3 regions of the Sediminicoccus rosea genome follow, and region 3 is predicted to be linked to each of the others. Evidence: predicted binding sites of a transcription regulator. Region 3 holds the regulator's gene; each other region holds the start of a gene.
The links. Region 3 encodes LexA, which represses DNA repair genes until DNA is damaged. Its sites were predicted from a motif close to TGTTCTANNTANGTTC; they were not measured.
Positions count from the first base shown of each region.

Region 1: radA (DNA repair protein RadA) is a predicted target of LexA. The motif match lies at 2,647-2,662, and genes of this name have one in related genera.
Region 2: R9Z33_RS16060 (sigma factor) is a predicted target of LexA. The motif match lies at 2,001-2,016, and genes of this name have one in related genera.

Region 1 covers NZ_CP137852.1:306,954-312,398, forward strand. The annotation lists gene purF (amidophosphoribosyltransferase) at 1-621, opposite strand, end outside; gene R9Z33_RS01455 (CvpA family protein) at 633-1,193, opposite strand; gene radA (DNA repair protein RadA) at 1,240-2,640, opposite strand; gene R9Z33_RS01465 (hypothetical protein) at 2,812-3,228, shown strand; gene R9Z33_RS01470 (hypothetical protein) at 3,381-3,740, opposite strand; gene ccmB (heme exporter protein CcmB) at 3,817-4,467, opposite strand; gene ccmA (heme ABC exporter ATP-binding protein CcmA) at 4,464-5,066, opposite strand; gene acnA (aconitate hydratase AcnA) at 5,123-5,445, shown strand, end outside.
Region 2 covers NZ_CP137852.1:3,324,490-3,329,934, forward strand. The annotation lists gene R9Z33_RS16040 (DUF2924 domain-containing protein) at 1-10, opposite strand, end outside; gene R9Z33_RS16045 (hypothetical protein) at 260-949, opposite strand; gene R9Z33_RS16050 (helix-turn-helix domain-containing protein) at 946-1,227, opposite strand; gene R9Z33_RS16055 (ImmA/IrrE family metallo-endopeptidase) at 1,224-1,958, opposite strand; gene R9Z33_RS16060 (sigma factor) at 2,207-2,830, shown strand; gene R9Z33_RS16065 (hypothetical protein) at 2,864-3,205, shown strand; gene R9Z33_RS16070 (hypothetical protein) at 3,205-3,747, shown strand; gene R9Z33_RS16075 (ATP-binding protein) at 3,747-4,613, shown strand; gene R9Z33_RS16080 (hypothetical protein) at 4,630-5,295, shown strand; gene R9Z33_RS16085 (DEAD/DEAH box helicase) at 5,313-5,445, shown strand, end outside.
Region 3 covers NZ_CP137852.1:3,496,100-3,501,544, forward strand. The annotation lists gene R9Z33_RS16915 (acyclic terpene utilization AtuA family protein) at 1-1,319, shown strand, start outside; gene R9Z33_RS16920 (DUF4387 domain-containing protein) at 1,322-1,645, shown strand; gene lexA (transcriptional repressor LexA) at 2,283-2,969, shown strand; gene R9Z33_RS16930 (TRAP transporter substrate-binding protein) at 3,964-5,094, shown strand; gene R9Z33_RS16935 (response regulator) at 5,091-5,445, shown strand, end outside.

The sequences.
Region 1 (5,445 bases), 1.9 Mb from region 3:
CCCCAGCACCAGCGGCCGCACGCCCAAGGGGTCACGCGCGCCGATCAGCGCGCCATTGTGCAGCGCCACCAGCGAATAGGCGCCCTGCACCTGCTTCAGCGCGTCGATCAGCCGGTCCAGCACGGTGGAATAGAGGCTGATGGCGATGAGATGGACGAAGACCTCGCTGTCCGTCGTGGACTGGAACAGGCAGCCGCGGCGCACCAGTGCGCGCTTCAGCACGGCGGCGTTGGTCAGGTTGCCGTTGTGACCGACGGCAAAGCCGCCGAACTCGAAATCGGCGAAGAGCGGCTGCACGTTGCGCAGTGCCGTCTCGCCCGTCGTCGCGTAGCGATTGTGGCCGATGGCGGCGCGGCCGGGCAGGCCGGCCATCACCTTGGCATCGCCGAAGATGTCGCCCACCAGGCCGAGGCCCTTGTGGGAATGGAACATGCCCGCGTCATCCAGCGTGACGATGCCCGAGGCCTCCTGCCCGCGATGCTGCAAGGCGTGCAGGCCGAGGGCGGTGAGCGCCGCCGCGTCCTTGTGCCGCCAGATCCCGAAGACCCCGCATTCCTCATGGAACTTGTCGTCATCACCCGGGAGGCCAAACCCAGGGGCGGCTGCGGCGGGAAGGGGCATGGGAGTGACCTTCAGCTTCGGTTTCGGGCAGGCGGACGCATCAGGTCCTCCTGCGTGGGCACGCGGCGTTCCGGCGGTGCAGCGATGCGGGGGCGATACTCCTCCGGCATCAGGCCGACAACCCACCGGGCCCCATCCACCACATAGGGCAGCGCCCGGGCCTCCTGCACGGGTTCGGGCCAGCGCTCGATGGCGGGGACGAAGAGCCCCGCGAGCACATAGGCCAGGACCGCGATGAAGGCGCCACGCGCCAGACCGAATATGGCGCCCAGGGAACGATCCACACCCCCCAGAGGGCTGCGCTGCACGCTGCCCGCCAATGCGTGGATGAGCAGCTTCAGCACCACCAGCACCACCAGGAAGACGCCGCCTACCGCCACGCCATCGGCCAGCCAGTCGGGCTCGATCGTCCCTTCCATGAGGGGCTTGATGTGGTCGAGCAGTGCGAAGCCGGCCAAAGCCGCGCCGATCCAGGCGGCGATGCCCAGGAACTCCCGCACGAAGCCGCGCAGGAAGGACAGGATGGCGGAGGCCACCATCACGAGGAGAAGGATGCCATCCGCCCAGGTCATGCTGCGCTGCCATGTAGCGGGGGCAGCGATTCCTGTCACCTTGGGGTCATTCGCGCGTCCGCTTCAGCGTCCCGGCGGCGAAGGGGGCCACCAGATCGGCCAGGTGGCCCACCTCGGTCAGGCGCAGGCCCTCGATGGCGGCGGGCGGCTTGTTGCCGCGCGCGACCCTCCGCGGCAGCACCGCGGCGGAGAAGCCGAGCTTCTGCGCCTCGCGCAGGCGCTGCTCCGCCTGGGAGACCTGCCGGATCTCGCCCGAAAGGCCGACCTCGCCGAAATACACGGCGTCGGGGTCGGTCGGCCGGTCGGTGATGGCGGAGGTGAGTGCCGCCGCCACGGCCAGGTCCGCCGCCGGCTCATTGATCCGCAGGCCGCCCGCGATGTTCAGATAGACGTCGGATTGCCCGAAGCTGAGCCCGGCGCGGGCCTCCAGCACGGCCAGCAGCATGGAGAGCCGCCCGCCCTCCCAGCCCACCACCTGCCGGCGGGGGGAGCCGCCATTGCTGGGCGAGAGCAGCGCCTGCACCTCCACCAGCACCGGCCGCGTGCCCTCCAGCCCGGCGAAGACGGCCGAGCCCGAGATGTTGCCCCGCCGCTCGGCCAGGAAGAGCGCCGAGGGGTTGGTGACCTCGACCAGGCCGCCCTCGGTCATTTCAAAAACGCCGATCTCGTCGGTCGCGCCGAAGCGGTTCTTGGTGGCCCGCAGGATGCGGAACTGGTGGCCACGGTCGCCTTCGAAATAGAGCGTGGCGTCCACCATGTGCTCCAGCACGCGGGGGCCGGCCAGCGTCCCCTCCTTCGTGACGTGCCCCACCAGCACCAGCGCGAAGCCGCGCGCCTTGGCGCAGCGGATCAGCTCCGCCGCGCAGGTCCGCACCTGCGCCACGGTGCCGGGCGCCGAATCCAGCGCGTCCAGCCACATGGTCTGGATCGAATCGATGACGACGAGGGTCGCCTCCGTCTCGGCCTCCAGGCTTGCCAGGATGTCGCGCAGGGCGGAGGCGGCGGCGAGCGCCATGGGGGCCTCGGCCAGGCCCAGGCGGCGCGCGCGCATCCGCACCTGGGCCACCGCCTCCTCGCCCGAGATATAGAGCACGCGCTTGCCCGCCATCGCCATGCGTGCGGCGGCCTGGAGCAGGATGGTGGATTTGCCGATGCCCGGATCGCCGCCCACCAGCACCGCGGAGGCCGGGACGAAGCCGCCGCCCAGCACGCGGTCCAGCTCGGCGATGCCCGTCAGGTGTCGGGGCGGCGGGGCGCTCTCCCCCGCGAGGCCGACGAAGCTGATGCCCCGCCCGGGCGGGGCCTTGCCGGCGGGCCCCGGCGCGCGGGGGGCCGTGCTCTCCTCGACCAGGGTGTTCCATTCGCCGCAGCCATCGCAACGGCCCTGCCACTTTGGGTGCGTTGCGCCGCAGGATTGGCAGGTGAAGCGGGTGCGGTCCTTGGCCATGCGATGGAACATAAATAGAACGCAACCGCCCCGCAAGGGCGCCGGGCCGATAGGCGGCGCCGATGGGTGGCGTCGCCGGAACAGATTGGCCGCGCCCCCGAATGCGGCCTAGCTTGCGTTCATCGGAGCGGCGGTCCCGCCCACCGAGACGGACCCGAAGGAGCGACTGAGATGAGAAAGCACCTGTTCACCGGCCTGGCCGCCGCCGCGATCGGCATCCTGCCCCTCGGCGAGGCTTCGGCCCAGGGCAACTCCTACTGCAACGGCATGGTCCAGGCGGCGAGCTTCTACAGCACGACCCACGCCACCCCGACGCGCAGCACCGTCTCCTACTTCGTGATCATCCAGAGCATGGTCGAGCAGTCGCTGCAGATCGAGGTGACCTTCCGCGACACGCGGAACATCGTGATCCCCGGCGGTGGTGGCCCGCATGGCCGCCGCCTCGGCCCCTGGGGCACCTCGCAGCCGATCCAGATCGGCGTGGCGACGCTGGCCAATCCCTCGGGCACCGGCGGGCTGAACGTGCCGCATGACCTGGCCGCCGGCACCACGGTCACCTGCCGGGTCCTGCACCGCTCGGGCGCCTGAGTCCGGCCGGCCACCCCTCCTCGGGATGAGTAGCCGCAAGGCGGCTCGTCCGAGCAGGTCGTCGCGCCACTTCCCCATCCCAGGCGCGGCGGCAACCCCGGCGGGGTGATCCCCCCCATTGGCCCCGCCGGGGGCCCTGTTTCCGGGCGGCCTCAACCCATGCGGCACGAGGCGCCGAGGCCGCGCAGCAGCGTCTCGGGCGGCAGGCCGGCGGATTGCTCCTCCGGCAGGCGGAGCGCGAAGACCGTCTGGCCCTGGCGCACCAGCATCAGCGGCAGGCCCATCTGCGGCCGCCCGCCGCCCGTCATCAGCACGGGCTGCAGCAGGATCGCCTCGCCGGTGCGATTGGCGACGGCCACGCTGATGCCCGTCGCGGCGCGGCCCGGCGCGTGCTCATGCCATTTCGGGCTGACGGCCAGCACCTCCACGCGGCCCCCGCACAGGGTGCTCGCGCCCAGGGCGGGGCCGGCGAGAAGGCAGGCGAAGGCCGAGAGGGCCAGAATGCGGCGCATGGGATCGCTCCATCCAACTGAGAACGTTCCCGTCCTATGGGATGAAGGTTAACCGCCGCCTAAGCGCGGCCTGGCCTCAATCGCCGCGCAGCGCCGCCCCGGCGGCGAGCGGCGCGAGCGGGGCCGCCAGCGCCAGGATCGCGGCTTCCAGCAGCAGGTAGGGGCGGGGCGGCAGGCCGCTCGCCGCCGCCTCGATGGCCGCCGCGCCGAAGATCACCGCGGGGATGGAAAGCGGCAGGACCAGCAGCGGCAGCAGTACGCCGCCGCGCCTGGCACCCAGCGTCAGCGCCGCGCCCGCCGCGCCGAAGACCGAGAGGATGGCCGAGGCGAGGCCGAGCGCCAGCATCGCGGCGGGCCAGGCCTCGGTCGGCAGGTTGAGCAGCGCGGCCGCCAGCGGCGTGGCCAGCACCAGGGGGATGCCCGTGGTGATCCAGTGCCCCAGCGCCTTCACCGCCGCGATGCCCGCCGGATGCAGGCCCGAGAGCAGGAGCTGGTCGAGCGAGCCATCCTCCGCCTCCGCGCCGAACAGCCGGTCGAGCGGCAGCAGCGCCGCGAGCAGGGCGGCCGCCAGCAGCACGCCGGGAGCGAGGCGGGCCAGCAGCTCGGGCGAGGGGCCGACGCCGAAGGGGAACATCGCCGCCACCAGTACGAAGAACATCACGGCCGAGAGCGTATCGGCCGGGTGGCGGATGGCGAGGCGCAGCTCGCGGAGCAACAGCGCGATCACAGCCGGAGCTCCCGTGCGTCGGGCAGCGGCAGGGGCAGGTGAGTCGCCGCCAGGATCATGCCGCCCGCGGCGCGATGCGCGGCGAAGAGCGGCCCGAGGCGCGCGACCGAGGCCGCGTCCAGCCCGACCGAGGGCTCGTCCAGCAGCCAGAGCCGGGCGGGCGCCAGGGCCAGCCGCGCCAGCGCCAGCCGCCGCTTCTGGCCGGAGGAGAGCACCCGCGCCGGCAGCTCGGCCAGCGGCGTGAGGTCCAGCGCCTCCAGCGCCGCCGCCACCTCGCCGCCCCAGAGGCGCGCGAAGAAGGAGAGGTTCTCGCGCGCCGTCAGCGCGGGCTTCAGCGCATCCTGGTGGCCGATGTAGCGCGTGCGCGCGCCATGCGCCGGCAGGTCCGCCAGACAATCGGCGCCATCCCAGGCCAGGCTTCCTTCCGCCGCCGGAATCAACCCCGCGAGCAGCCGCAGCAGGGAGGATTTGCCCGCGCCATTGGCGCCGGTCAGCAGCAGGGCCTCGCCTGGGGAAACCGCGAAGGACAGGCCGGCGAAGACAAGGCGTTCCGACCGCCAACAGGCCAATTCTCGCGCTTCGAGCAGGGCGGCCTCCATGGACCTCTCCACAAGGCCATGCTTAAAAGCGCGGCGCAAGAGTGAGGAAGAAAATCATGAACGGGACCGACACCCTGAAGACGGCGCGCCAGCTCTCCGTGGATGGCAAGACCTACCACTACTTCAGCCTGCCTGAAGCGGCCAAGCAGATCGGCGACATCTCGCGCCTGCCCTTCTCGCTGAAGGTGCTGCTCGAGAACGTGCTGCGCTTCGAGAATGGCCGCAGCTACACGGTGGATGACGCGAAGGCGATCGCCGAATGGGTGCAGGCCGGCCATTCCGAAAAGGAAGTCCCGTTCAAGCCGGCCCGCATCCTGCTGCAGGACTTCACCGGCGTCCCCGCCGTGGTGGACCTCGCCGCCATGCGCGACGCGCTGCT
Region 2 (5,445 bases), 170 kb from region 3:
GTCTGGTCATGCGAGTCCCTTCCTGTTGGGGTTCGCATGCAGGCGCTGCCTGCCAGTGGAGTGAAGGCGAACGTCTCCCGCCCCCCGAGCTATCTCCTCATCCCGCGCATCATCCTCGGCAGCGCGGCTGCGCAGCCGCACCAGGCCCCTAGCCAGGATGCCGCAGACCTCGCGGAGGTGCGGCGGAAGGTGAGCGTTCAGTCCCACGGGCGATGGCTTCATACTTAGCCCTACCCGCCTCGGCGGCGATCCGTCCCAATCAGGCGGGCATGCGCGCCAAAGCCTCGTGATAACGCCGCCAGAGCAAAGCGACTTTCTTCTTGATGGTGCTCTGGTCTGGGTACTGATTACGGGCTGCGAACCACTCCACCATGCGCCGGACGATGGCTGCTTGGCTTTCTGGGAAGCCGTCAATCTGCATCGATACCGCCAGCTCGCAGTAGAACTCGTCCCAGTCATATTTCGGCGGCGCCCCGCGCTGGCCATTTCGGGCGACGACAGGCACGGTTGCCGTCGAGACTATCGTCGCTGCTTGCTCTGCCTCGAAGCGCTCGCGCTCAGCATGCCGAACAACCAGCCGCTCGCGAGGCACAAGGAACTGCTCCTCCCCATCCGATGGCACCCAGAGGCTGCGGTACATGCCCGGTTCCGTGCGAAATGCGCTCACCCCGTGCGTCCCCGTCATCATCACGTGCCAGGCGTCGTGCGCCCACAGATCCAGCGTCCCGGTGAACCGGAAGCGGCGCTCCGGCATGTCGACGAAATGTCCATCATCCACTTCCTCGACGCTGCCATCTTCAAGCGGCAGCTGCGCCACCACGATCGATAGCGTCAGTTCGCCAGCGATGGCGAAGTTGGCGATGTCGAGTTCACTTACGCCCCAACGTTCACAGACCTCGGCCAGCCCGTAGCAGGGCTTCCTCACAATTCGGCCGCCCACGACGTTCATCCCTTCCCGACAAAGCGCAACCGCCGATACGCTTGCACAACCTTGGCCATATCCTTCCGCATGTCGGGCGGCAGTCGCTGCGCCTCGACGAACAGATCATCCATCCGCACGCCGAGAATGGCGGCGGCACGCTCTATCAGCTCGTCGCGGGGCGGATTTTCCTGGTCGCGCTCAATGCGCGACCAATAGGCCGCCGAGATTTCCAATCGCTCCGCGAAATCGTTCAACCCGATGCCGAGCGCAGTCCGTCGCTCGCGGATGACCGATCCAAAGCTCACCGTTGCTCTCCTTGAACCAGGCCGTAGCGGCTCAGCCGTACGGCGATAAAGCGCTCTGATACGCCGAAGTCGCCCGCCAGCGCGGCGACCACGCCCTCGATCACCTCGGGCGGGTTGTCGGCGGCCAAAACGCGGCTGCCCTGCCGTCCCCGATGCGCCGCATGCACCGTGCGCAGCCGCTCGGACCGCGCGTGCACAAGCATCCGGAGGTGGAGCTGCACCGGGGGAGCGAGTAGCGCACCCATGAATTCATTCGCCCGACGCTCGGAGGCCGCTGTGGTCCGATCGAGCAGCGCGCTCGGGCCGGCCGTCACTGACCGATACCGCCGCGCTGGCGTGCCGAGTGCCACAGGCACATCGAACACCACGTGGCCCAGCTCGTGCGCCGCGGTGCTGATTGCCAGGTCCGGCCGGCCGGCCACCATGCGCGCATTCACCGAGACCAGCGCCGTGCCGGGCATGTCGGGATCCGTCTCGCAGACGCCGAGCACCGCCGCTCCGGTACCATCATGCACGGGGTGGTCGAGCTCCCAGGCGACCAGGATAGCCCGGCCATTCGCCGATACCGTCCGCGTGGCGCCGACCAGTGCGGCGAGCGGCAGCGCGAATCCACCAGGCTCGGTCATGGCCTGGCGGCGCACCTGCGCCGCGACCGCCCAGAGGGTCTGGGCCGACAACGGCCGAGGCGCGCCCGAAGCGGCGTGATGCGGGTACTCAACAGTGATGGACATGCCGGGATCATGACGAATTGCTGTGCGATTGGTCAACAGCATTGTTCCCCTCATGTTCGCCCATCCCCGATATCCACAGGCGATCGGCTGAGGGAGCAGTTCCCGCATGGGTGGGGCGTAAATCGCCAGGCTATCCCTCTGATTTCGGTCGAAAGAGGCCATAAGTCACTGAATTAACATGGGGAATAAATCCCAGATCACTTTAATTCCCCATTGCGCCCCATTCCGCCTCTCCGCCCCGGCAGGCCGTGTGGTTGCTTCTGGACGTCATAGCCGCCCAGCAGGAGCCACGCCCGATGCCCGCCCAGCTTTCCCTCGCCGATCTCGATGTCGTTCACCCGCTTGCCGAGCGGTACGCGCGGCGCCTCTGCCGCACCCTCGGGCGGCCGAGCCATGAGCGGGAGGACATGGAGCAGGACATGCTGCTCGACCTCCTGGCGCGGTTGCCCGGCTTCGATCCGGCGCGCGGGACGCTGGCGGCCTTCGCCACGGTTTGCTTCCAGCACCGCGCGTCCCGTCTCGCGATCCGCCTGCGCCGCGAGAAGCGCGAACGGCATGAGGCGTCGCTGGACGACGTGGTGCCCGGCCAGGAGGAGGACCTGACCCTCGCCGACATCATCCCCGAATCCGAGGGGTATGCGGCGTGGTGCGGCCAGCAGACCGACGCGGTGGCCGCGCTGGAGCGCCGCCTCGATCTGGATCGCGCCGGCACCGTCCTGGACCAGCGCGACCACAGCATCTGCGCAGCCCTGACGCAGTGCACGCCGCACGAGCTCGGCCAGCAGGGTCCCCTGCCGCGGTCGGTCCTCTACCGCCGCATCCGCGAACTGCGCCTGCGGCTCCTCGCCGGCGGCATCGCCGCTGCGGCCTGAGACGCATCGGCGAGGGGCTGGGTAGGGCTAAGTATGGACACCTTCATCACCGACATCCGCGCAGTGTCGAAGCCTCTCACCGAGGCGTCGCTCTGCACCTGGCTGGGCGCCGCGGCTCCCGGCGACAGCATCACCTACCACCGCGGCACGCTCGCCCGGCAGGTCTGCCCGCAGTTGCGGTGCCTGCCCGAGCAGGAGCGCACCGCGCTGCAGCGCTTGGCGGCCCGCGCCTGGAAGCTGGCCGAGCTCGGCCTGGCGGACATCGTGCAGCGCCGCCACGGCTATGAGGACTACGCCTACATCCTCGTCGCCCGCCGCCGGCCGCGTCGCTATGCGTCGTCCATCCTGCCCCTACTGCTCGCGGAGGCCGCGTGATGGACGCGCCCCGCACCAACCGCCCCACCCTCGACGCACTGCGCCACATGCCGGTGAGCGACGTCATCGCGCTTCCCGCCGAGCATCTCGCGCTGCTGCAGACCGATGCGCGCGAGGCGCTCGATGCCGCCAAGCGTATGCAGGACTGGATCGAGGCCGCGATCGCGCTCCGCTATGAGCAGCGCGCCATCGGCGCCCGTGCCGCCGCCGGCAAAGACACCGGCACCGTTCGCTTCCGGGACGGCGCCGTGGAGATCGCCGTCGATCTGCCGAAGAAGGTGGATTGGGATCAGGCCCGGCTCGCGGCGCTGTCGGAGCAGATCCGCGCCGGCGGCGAGGATCCCGGCCAGTACGTCGAGGTCAGCTTCAAGGTCTCGGAGCGCGCCTATACCGCCTGGCCGGAGCGCATTCGCGCCGCCTTCGATCCGGCCCGCACGGTGCGCACGGGCCGCGCCACCTATCGCCTCGCCATCCTCTCCGATGTCGCGCAGCGCGACAGCTCGCATGCCGCAGGCATCCTCCCGATGCAGGGAGGCCGCTGATGGCGCTGCGTATCATCACCGCAGACGAGCGGCAGGCCGAGGAGCGCGGCGTCAAGGCTGCCATTCTCGGCAAGCCCGGCATGGGCAAGACCTGGCTTCTGAACACCACCTGCGCCGTCACCACGCTCTTCATGGATCTCGAGGCGGGCGATCTCGCCGTGCAGGGCTGGCGGGGCGCTTCGATCCGCCCGCGGACGTGGGAGGAATGCCGCGACCTGGCGCTGTTCCTCGCCGGCCCGAACCCCGCGCTGCGCGACGACCAGCCCTATTCCGCGGCCCAGCATGCGCGGGTGGTTCGCGAGTACGGCGATCCGGCGCGCATGGATCACTACGTCACGCTGTTCATCGACAGCATCACCGTCGCCGGTCGCCTCTGCTTCCAGTGGTGCCGCGGCCAGCCCGAGGCCTTCGCGGAGCGCACCGGCAAGCCTGACGTGCGCGGCGCCTACGGCCTCCATGGGCGCGAGATGATCGCATGGCTCACGCATCTGCAGCACGCCCGCGGCCGCAACGTGATCTTCGTCGGGATCCTCGACGAGAAGCTCGACGACTTCAATCGCCGCGTGTTCAGCCTGCAGATCGAGGGCAGCAAGACCAGCCTCGAACTGCCGGGCATCGTCGATGAAGTGCTTACGCTGGCAGAGATCAAGGACCAGGGCGGGCAGCCGTTCCGAGCGCTGGTCTGCCACACGCTGAACCCCTGGGGCTATCCGGCGAAGGACCGCAGTGGCCGGCTCGACCTGCTGGAGCCACCGGATCTCGGACGCATCTTCGCCAAGATCCGCAGAACGGAAGCGCCCATTGCGGCGGCGCCCGCGCTGACGGCCCCGCTCATCACTGCCGCCACCGACACCCCCACCACCTGACCGGAGGAGAAGCACCATGGCTTCTTGGAACGACTACAACGACGCCCAGTCGAACCCGAACCTGATCCCCAAGGGGACGCTGGCGAAGGTTCGCCTCACCATCCGGCCCGGCGGCTTCGACGATCCGAGCCAGGGCTGGACCGGCGGCTACGCCACACGCGGCAGCACCGGCGCCGTCTATCTCAACGGCGAGTTCACCGTGCTGGAGGGCCCCTACGCCAAGCGGAAAATCTTCACGCTGATCGGCCTCTACAGCCCGAAGGGTCCGGAATGGGCGGGGATGGGCCGCAGCTTCCTGCGCGGAATGCTGAACTCCGCGCGCGGCATTTCCGACAAGGATGTCTCGCCCCAGGCGCAGGCGGCGCGCCGCATCGGCGGCTTCGCGGACCTGGAGGGGCTGGAGTTTGTCGCGAAGATCGAGCACGGCACCGACGCCGGCGGCGAGACCAAAAACGAAGTCCGTATGGCGGTGACGCCGGACCATCGAGACTACGCGCAGGCGATGGGGCGCACCACCGCCCCGGCAGGGTATGCGGCGCCTGCCTATGCCCCGCCGTCCCAGGGCTATGCCCCGCCCGTGCATACGCCCCCGCCCGCCGCGCCGGCCATGCAGCAGGGCGCCTTCCCGGTCGCGGCGCAGCAGCCCGCCAGCGCCGATCCGCGCCCCGCCTGGGCGCGCTGAGGGAGGGCCGAACGAGCATGATGCTCCGCCCCCGCCAGAAGCTCTTCGTCGAGCGCAGCCTTCGTGCGCTTGGCGAGCACGGCAACACCCTCGGCGTCGCCCCGACCGGTGCTGGCAAGACCATCATGCTGTCGGCGGCGGTGGGCGAGC
Region 3 (5,445 bases):
ATGGCTATGCCGAGGAATCGCTGAAAATCGGGATGGCGCGGGCGCCGCATGCAATCGGCGCCGATGGCGGCAGCACCGATCCGGGGCCGCACTACCTGGGCGCCGGCACCTCCTTCACCTCGCGCCTCTCGGTGAAGCGCGACCTCAAGCTGATGCTGCTGGCTGCCATGGCGGCGAAGATCCCGTGCATCATCGGGACCGCCGGTGGCGCCGGCGGCGAGCCACATCTGCAGGACACAGCGGCACTGGTCCGCGAGATCGCGCGCGAGGAACAACTCTCCTTTCGGATGGCGCTGATCCATGCCGAGCCGGAGCGTGCCATGCTGCGCGAGGCCGTCACTTCGGGGCGCGTCAAGGCGCTCGCCAAGCTGCCTCCCCTCGACGCAGCCACCATTGATCGCGCTGAACGCATCGTCGCCATGATGGGTCCAGAGCCCATCGCGCGTGCGCTGGATGGTGGTGCGCAAGTGATTCTCTGCGGCCGCAGCAGTGACCCAGCCCAATGGGCTGCCGTCGCGTTGCGCGCGGGCATCCCGCCCGCCGTCGCCTGGTATGCCGGCAAGATGCTGGAGTGCGGCGCCGAGCCGGCTGTCCCAAAGGAGCCAGACTGCCTGCTGGTGACCCTCCGTGACGATCACCTCGTCTGCGAGCCTCCCAACCCGATCCGCCGCTGCACGCCCCTCTCCGTCGCCAACTTTGCCCTGCATGAAAACGCGAGCCCAATTCACCACACGGAGCCGGGCGGCATGCTCGATACCTCGGATGTCACCTTCGAGCCGGTGAGTGACCGCGCAGTGAAGGTCAGCGGCATGCGCTGGGTTCCTTCAGCGCAGTACACGGTCAAGCTGGAGGGGGTTGAGCGCGACGGTTATCGCGCCATCACCATCTGCGGCACGCGTGACCCCGTGCTGATCCGTCAGATCGATGACTACCTGGCCGTCCATCGCGTCAAGGTCTCGGCCAAGGCCGAAGCTTTCGGCGTTCCGCCCTCGGCTTGGCGGATGTCACTTCGCGTCTACGGAAAGGATGGGGTCATGGCCGGCTGGGAGCCAACGCCCGCCGTCACCGGCCACGAGTTGGGTTTCGTGATCGAGGTGGTCGCCGGCACGCAGGAAATCGCCAGTGCCGTCCTGGCCATGGCACGGACATCGCTGCTGCATGCTGATTTCCCGGGCAGGCTCTGCAAGGAGGGGAACATGGCCTTTCCCTTCTCGCCATCCGACATCGAATTGGGCCCCCTTTACCGCTTCAGCGTCTTCCACACGTTGGCGCTGAACGACCCCTGCGCCATCTTCCCCATCGAGTATGAGAGCGTTTGACCATGGCCCGCATCCGTGACATCGCGCAGGTCTGCAAGAGCAAGAATGCCGGCCCTTTCATCGTCACGATCGACGTCCTGTTCGAGGACCACGAGCTTTATCGCCGCGTGAAGGCGACGGGCGTTCTGAACCCGGCACTTTTCGCTCGACTCTACGGCGTGCCCGAAGAGGATGTGCTCTTCACGGCCTATGACGCTGCGGCCGCTTTCAAGGCTAGCTTGCCACGCCTTGTGCCAGCGGGGGGCTTTGGAGACACGGATGTCTACGGCGCCCAACAGCACGCGCCGCTTCTCGATGTGGAGATCCCTCTGAACGATGCACCGTAGCTGTTCCATGGGCTGCCGCCGCAGTTGAGACGCGGTGAGACAGAGATGGCGCCAACCCGACAGCCCAGCGAAGAGCAGCCAGTGTCCTAGCCCTGCTGAGGCCCGAGTCACACCGACCGCTCAAGGGCGCAGTCGGCAAGGACCGGAGGCAGGCCGGATCTCTCGCCGTGGGTGACCGGTGGAGACGGATCAGACGACAGCCGCCGAGCCCGTGATCACGCAGAAGCGACGACTTCCACTGCGTTTCGTCATAGCCGGGTGTCCGGCGCAGCGGACCGATTGTGTCGCGTCAACGATCAACCCGAGTAGAAGTGGGCCCGGCGGGTATTGGCGGGCGGTTCCGTGATCTGCGCGGCCTCCTGAAAGGGGCGATCGGAGGCAGGGAAGCCGCGCTCCACCCGAGCGCCGGGCGCATTGTACGCTTCGCAGCAGCGAGATGGGGCGGTCACCGAGCAACGGAACGGCATCAGCCCAAGAACTCGCGCCGTAGCGCCCGATTGAATCTGGCCGACCCGGCCAACGCCTCGAAAACTCTGTTTGACCTGCCGGCAGAACCTTTGTAGAACAAGCAGAATGTTTATGGTTTGTACCGGCTAGCAGCGCGATCGTGCTGCCAACCCATGGAAGTTGTCATAGCATGCTCACCCGCAAGCAGCATGAGTTGCTCATGTTCATCCATCAGCATCTCGAGACAACGGGGTTTTCCCCCTCGTTCGACGAGATGAAGGATGGCCTTGATCTCAGATCAAAATCGGGTGTGCATCGCCTCATCACTGCATTGGAGGAACGAGGTTTTCTCCGTCGACGCGCCCATCGGGCCCGAGCTCTTGAAGTGGTTCGCCTCCCAACGCAAAAAATGGGTAGCGACCGGCAAGATAAATCGATCTCATCTTTGCGATCCGTTGATCCGTTCATTGAATCTTTCTCGGAGACCAGGGCCCATAAAATTCCGCTTCTAGGCAATATTGCCGCAGGCAGCCCGAAAGAGGCCATCGGCGAGACGAATTCCTATATCGACGTGCCGTCCGATATCCTTCACGCAGGCCCGCACTACGCAGTGAAGGTCACCGGCGATTCGATGTGCGATGCGGGCATACTGGACGGCGACATCGCGGTCATCCGCCTCGGGTCGACCTTCGAGAACGGGGACATTGTTGTTGCCCTGGTCGACAAGGCCGAGGCAACCCTGAAGAAAATCAGGAAGAGAGGCAATTCTATTGCGCTCGAGCCCTGCAACTCTCTCTACGAGACCAAGATTTTCGGCGCTGACCGGGTCGAGGTGCAGGGCACCCTGTCCGGCTTGATCCGGTCCTACCGAAAATAGCTAACAGCAGGAGCGGACCAGTTCTCGATCGGGTCAGCGGATCTGCCTGACAAGGTGGCTGCCGTGACCGAAATGAGTTGTCCTCTCCTTCGAAGCCGCTGCGCCCCTTGAGGCGAGTAGCCCGTCAGCTCCCCCTTCATGCAGGCGCTGTAGAGCAGTCCGGGCGAAGGTCGACCATATCGGTGGCACCGTGTTTCGGATGCTGAATGGGAAAGGGTGAGCGCAGTGTGCCGCCTCGCATCCCGTCGACCCGGCGTTGGACGTGGACCACAAGCCCTCCCACGTGGACTGACGACATGCGAGCCTAGCCAGGTGCTGGCACGACCTCCCGCTATTCCGACCTTCCGGAACTGAACATACCTTGCACGCGGGGGATGAAGCAGCGGTGGGTTGCCATCCCGACTGTGCAGCGCGCGGCTCGCCGGCGCGCTCCATCCATCCGCCCTTCTTCACTGACCACGTGGCGGAGGATCGCGGAAGAGTTGGGCATTTCTCCGTATCAGCACCCCGGCACTCCGGGCGACCCGTGGCGCCCCGAAGTAGATGCAGTGGGCTGAAGTAGTGGCAAGAAGCCCAACTACCCTGGCTGCCTGCCGCCGGTCGAACAGGCCGTCCCGGGGGAAGGGGCTGGGGCCGTTTGACGGTTCGCGAAGCCGTGCGAGTCCGAGAAGGCTCCTCACGACGGCATCCTCACGGTGCAGCAGATTCGCCAGGGAGAAGCCTGACCGCAGATCGCGATCGTGCCCCGACTACGCTTTATCGAAAAAATCTTCTTTTAGTCTCTTTTTCCTCGCATTCTTGTGCGCTTCGTTCCTTCGGCGATCCCCGAAGCACCCGTCTAAGTTCCAGTGCAGGCAGCACCAAAGGGCGAAACATCAACATCTGACTACAAAACTCAACATTTCATTTCTACCGAAGACTGGAACGGCCATCCATCCGCTGATACAACCTTAACGTGTTAAGAGTTCCTTAATACAATCCGAGATGGCAGCAGATGACCGTCAAACCGGGCCACGCCGGGCCTTTGTTGCAGCCAAGCTGGATGGCGGGAGGAAGGCTCCGGCGCATCTGCAGGATTGGGGTCACCATCCTCCTTCTTATCGCCCTCGACGTGACGCCCAAGACAACCTCGGCGCAGGAGGCGCCCATCCAGCTCAAGATCGTGGGCGGGCTCGCCGGCGTGACCCAATATGACCGTTACGAGGTCCCATTCTGGCTCGAGCGCGTCCCCCGCCTGACAGGTGGACGCGTCCAGGCAGAGATCGCCCCCTTCGACCGCAGCGGCATCCGGGGCTCTGAATTCATCCATCTCATGCGCGTCGGCGTGGTGCCCTTCGGGACACTGATCCTCACCATCGCGGGCGCCGACGAGCCCGAACTCATGGCCTCCGACCTTGCGGCTCTGAACCCGGACATGGCCCACCTGCGGCGCAATGTGCAGGCATTCCGTTCCGTCTTCACGCGCATCCTGCGAGAGAATCACGAACTGGAAGTGCTCGCGGTCTATGCCTACCCGGCTCAGGTGCTCTTCTGCGCCCGTCCCTTCTCCGGCCTCGGCGACATCGTGGGCCGACGTGTCCGAACCTCCTCGGCCACCCAGGCCGATCTCATGGAAGCAGTCGGCGCCCTTCCGGTCGTCATTCCCTTCGCGGAGATCGTCGGCTCCATCCGCAGGGGCACGGTGGAATGCGCCATCACGGGCACATTGTCGGGCAACTCGATCGGACTTCATGAGGTGACGAGCCATGTGCACACCATGGCACTCTCTTGGGGTGTCAGCGTCTTCGCCGCGCACGGACCAAGCTGGGCAGCCCTGCCCGACGAGGTACGTAGCCAGATCAGCCTCGGGTTGACCGCGCTGGAAGAGGAAATCTGGACAGCGGCGGAGCAGGACACCTTACAGGGGCTGCGCTGCAATGCCGGTCACGCGGATTGCACGGGCGGCCTCCGAGGGCGCATGCGGGTGGTTCCGGTCAGCGCCGCCGATGAGCAGATGCGCCAGCGCCTCGTGCGCCAGACGGTACTGCCGCGCTGGCTAGACCGCTGTGGCGAAAACTGTGCCCGCGTCTGGAATGACAGCCTCGCTGCCACGACCGGGATCCGCGCCGGGATGCCAACACAATGACCCATGGCCGCCCCCTTCGCATCGGCATTGCCGTTTGCGGCGTCGTGCTCCTCCTCACACAGGCCCTGGCGGTCGCGGCATTGCTTGATGCCTCTCGCCGCACAGCGATGGAGAGCGCGACCGGCTTGACCGAGCGCGCGGGGCACGCCGTCCGCGACGCGATCAACCGAACGCTCTTTCAGGTCGATGCTACACTCGCGAGCCTTCCCGCCCTGCTCGCGCCTGTCCTGAGCAGCCCCGGGACGGCAGCGAATACGACCGAAAGCCGAGATTTGGAGCGCGTAAACGGGCAACTGCGCCATATCAACAGCCAGAACTTTGCCGTCCGTGATCTGTTGCTCGTGGATGGCG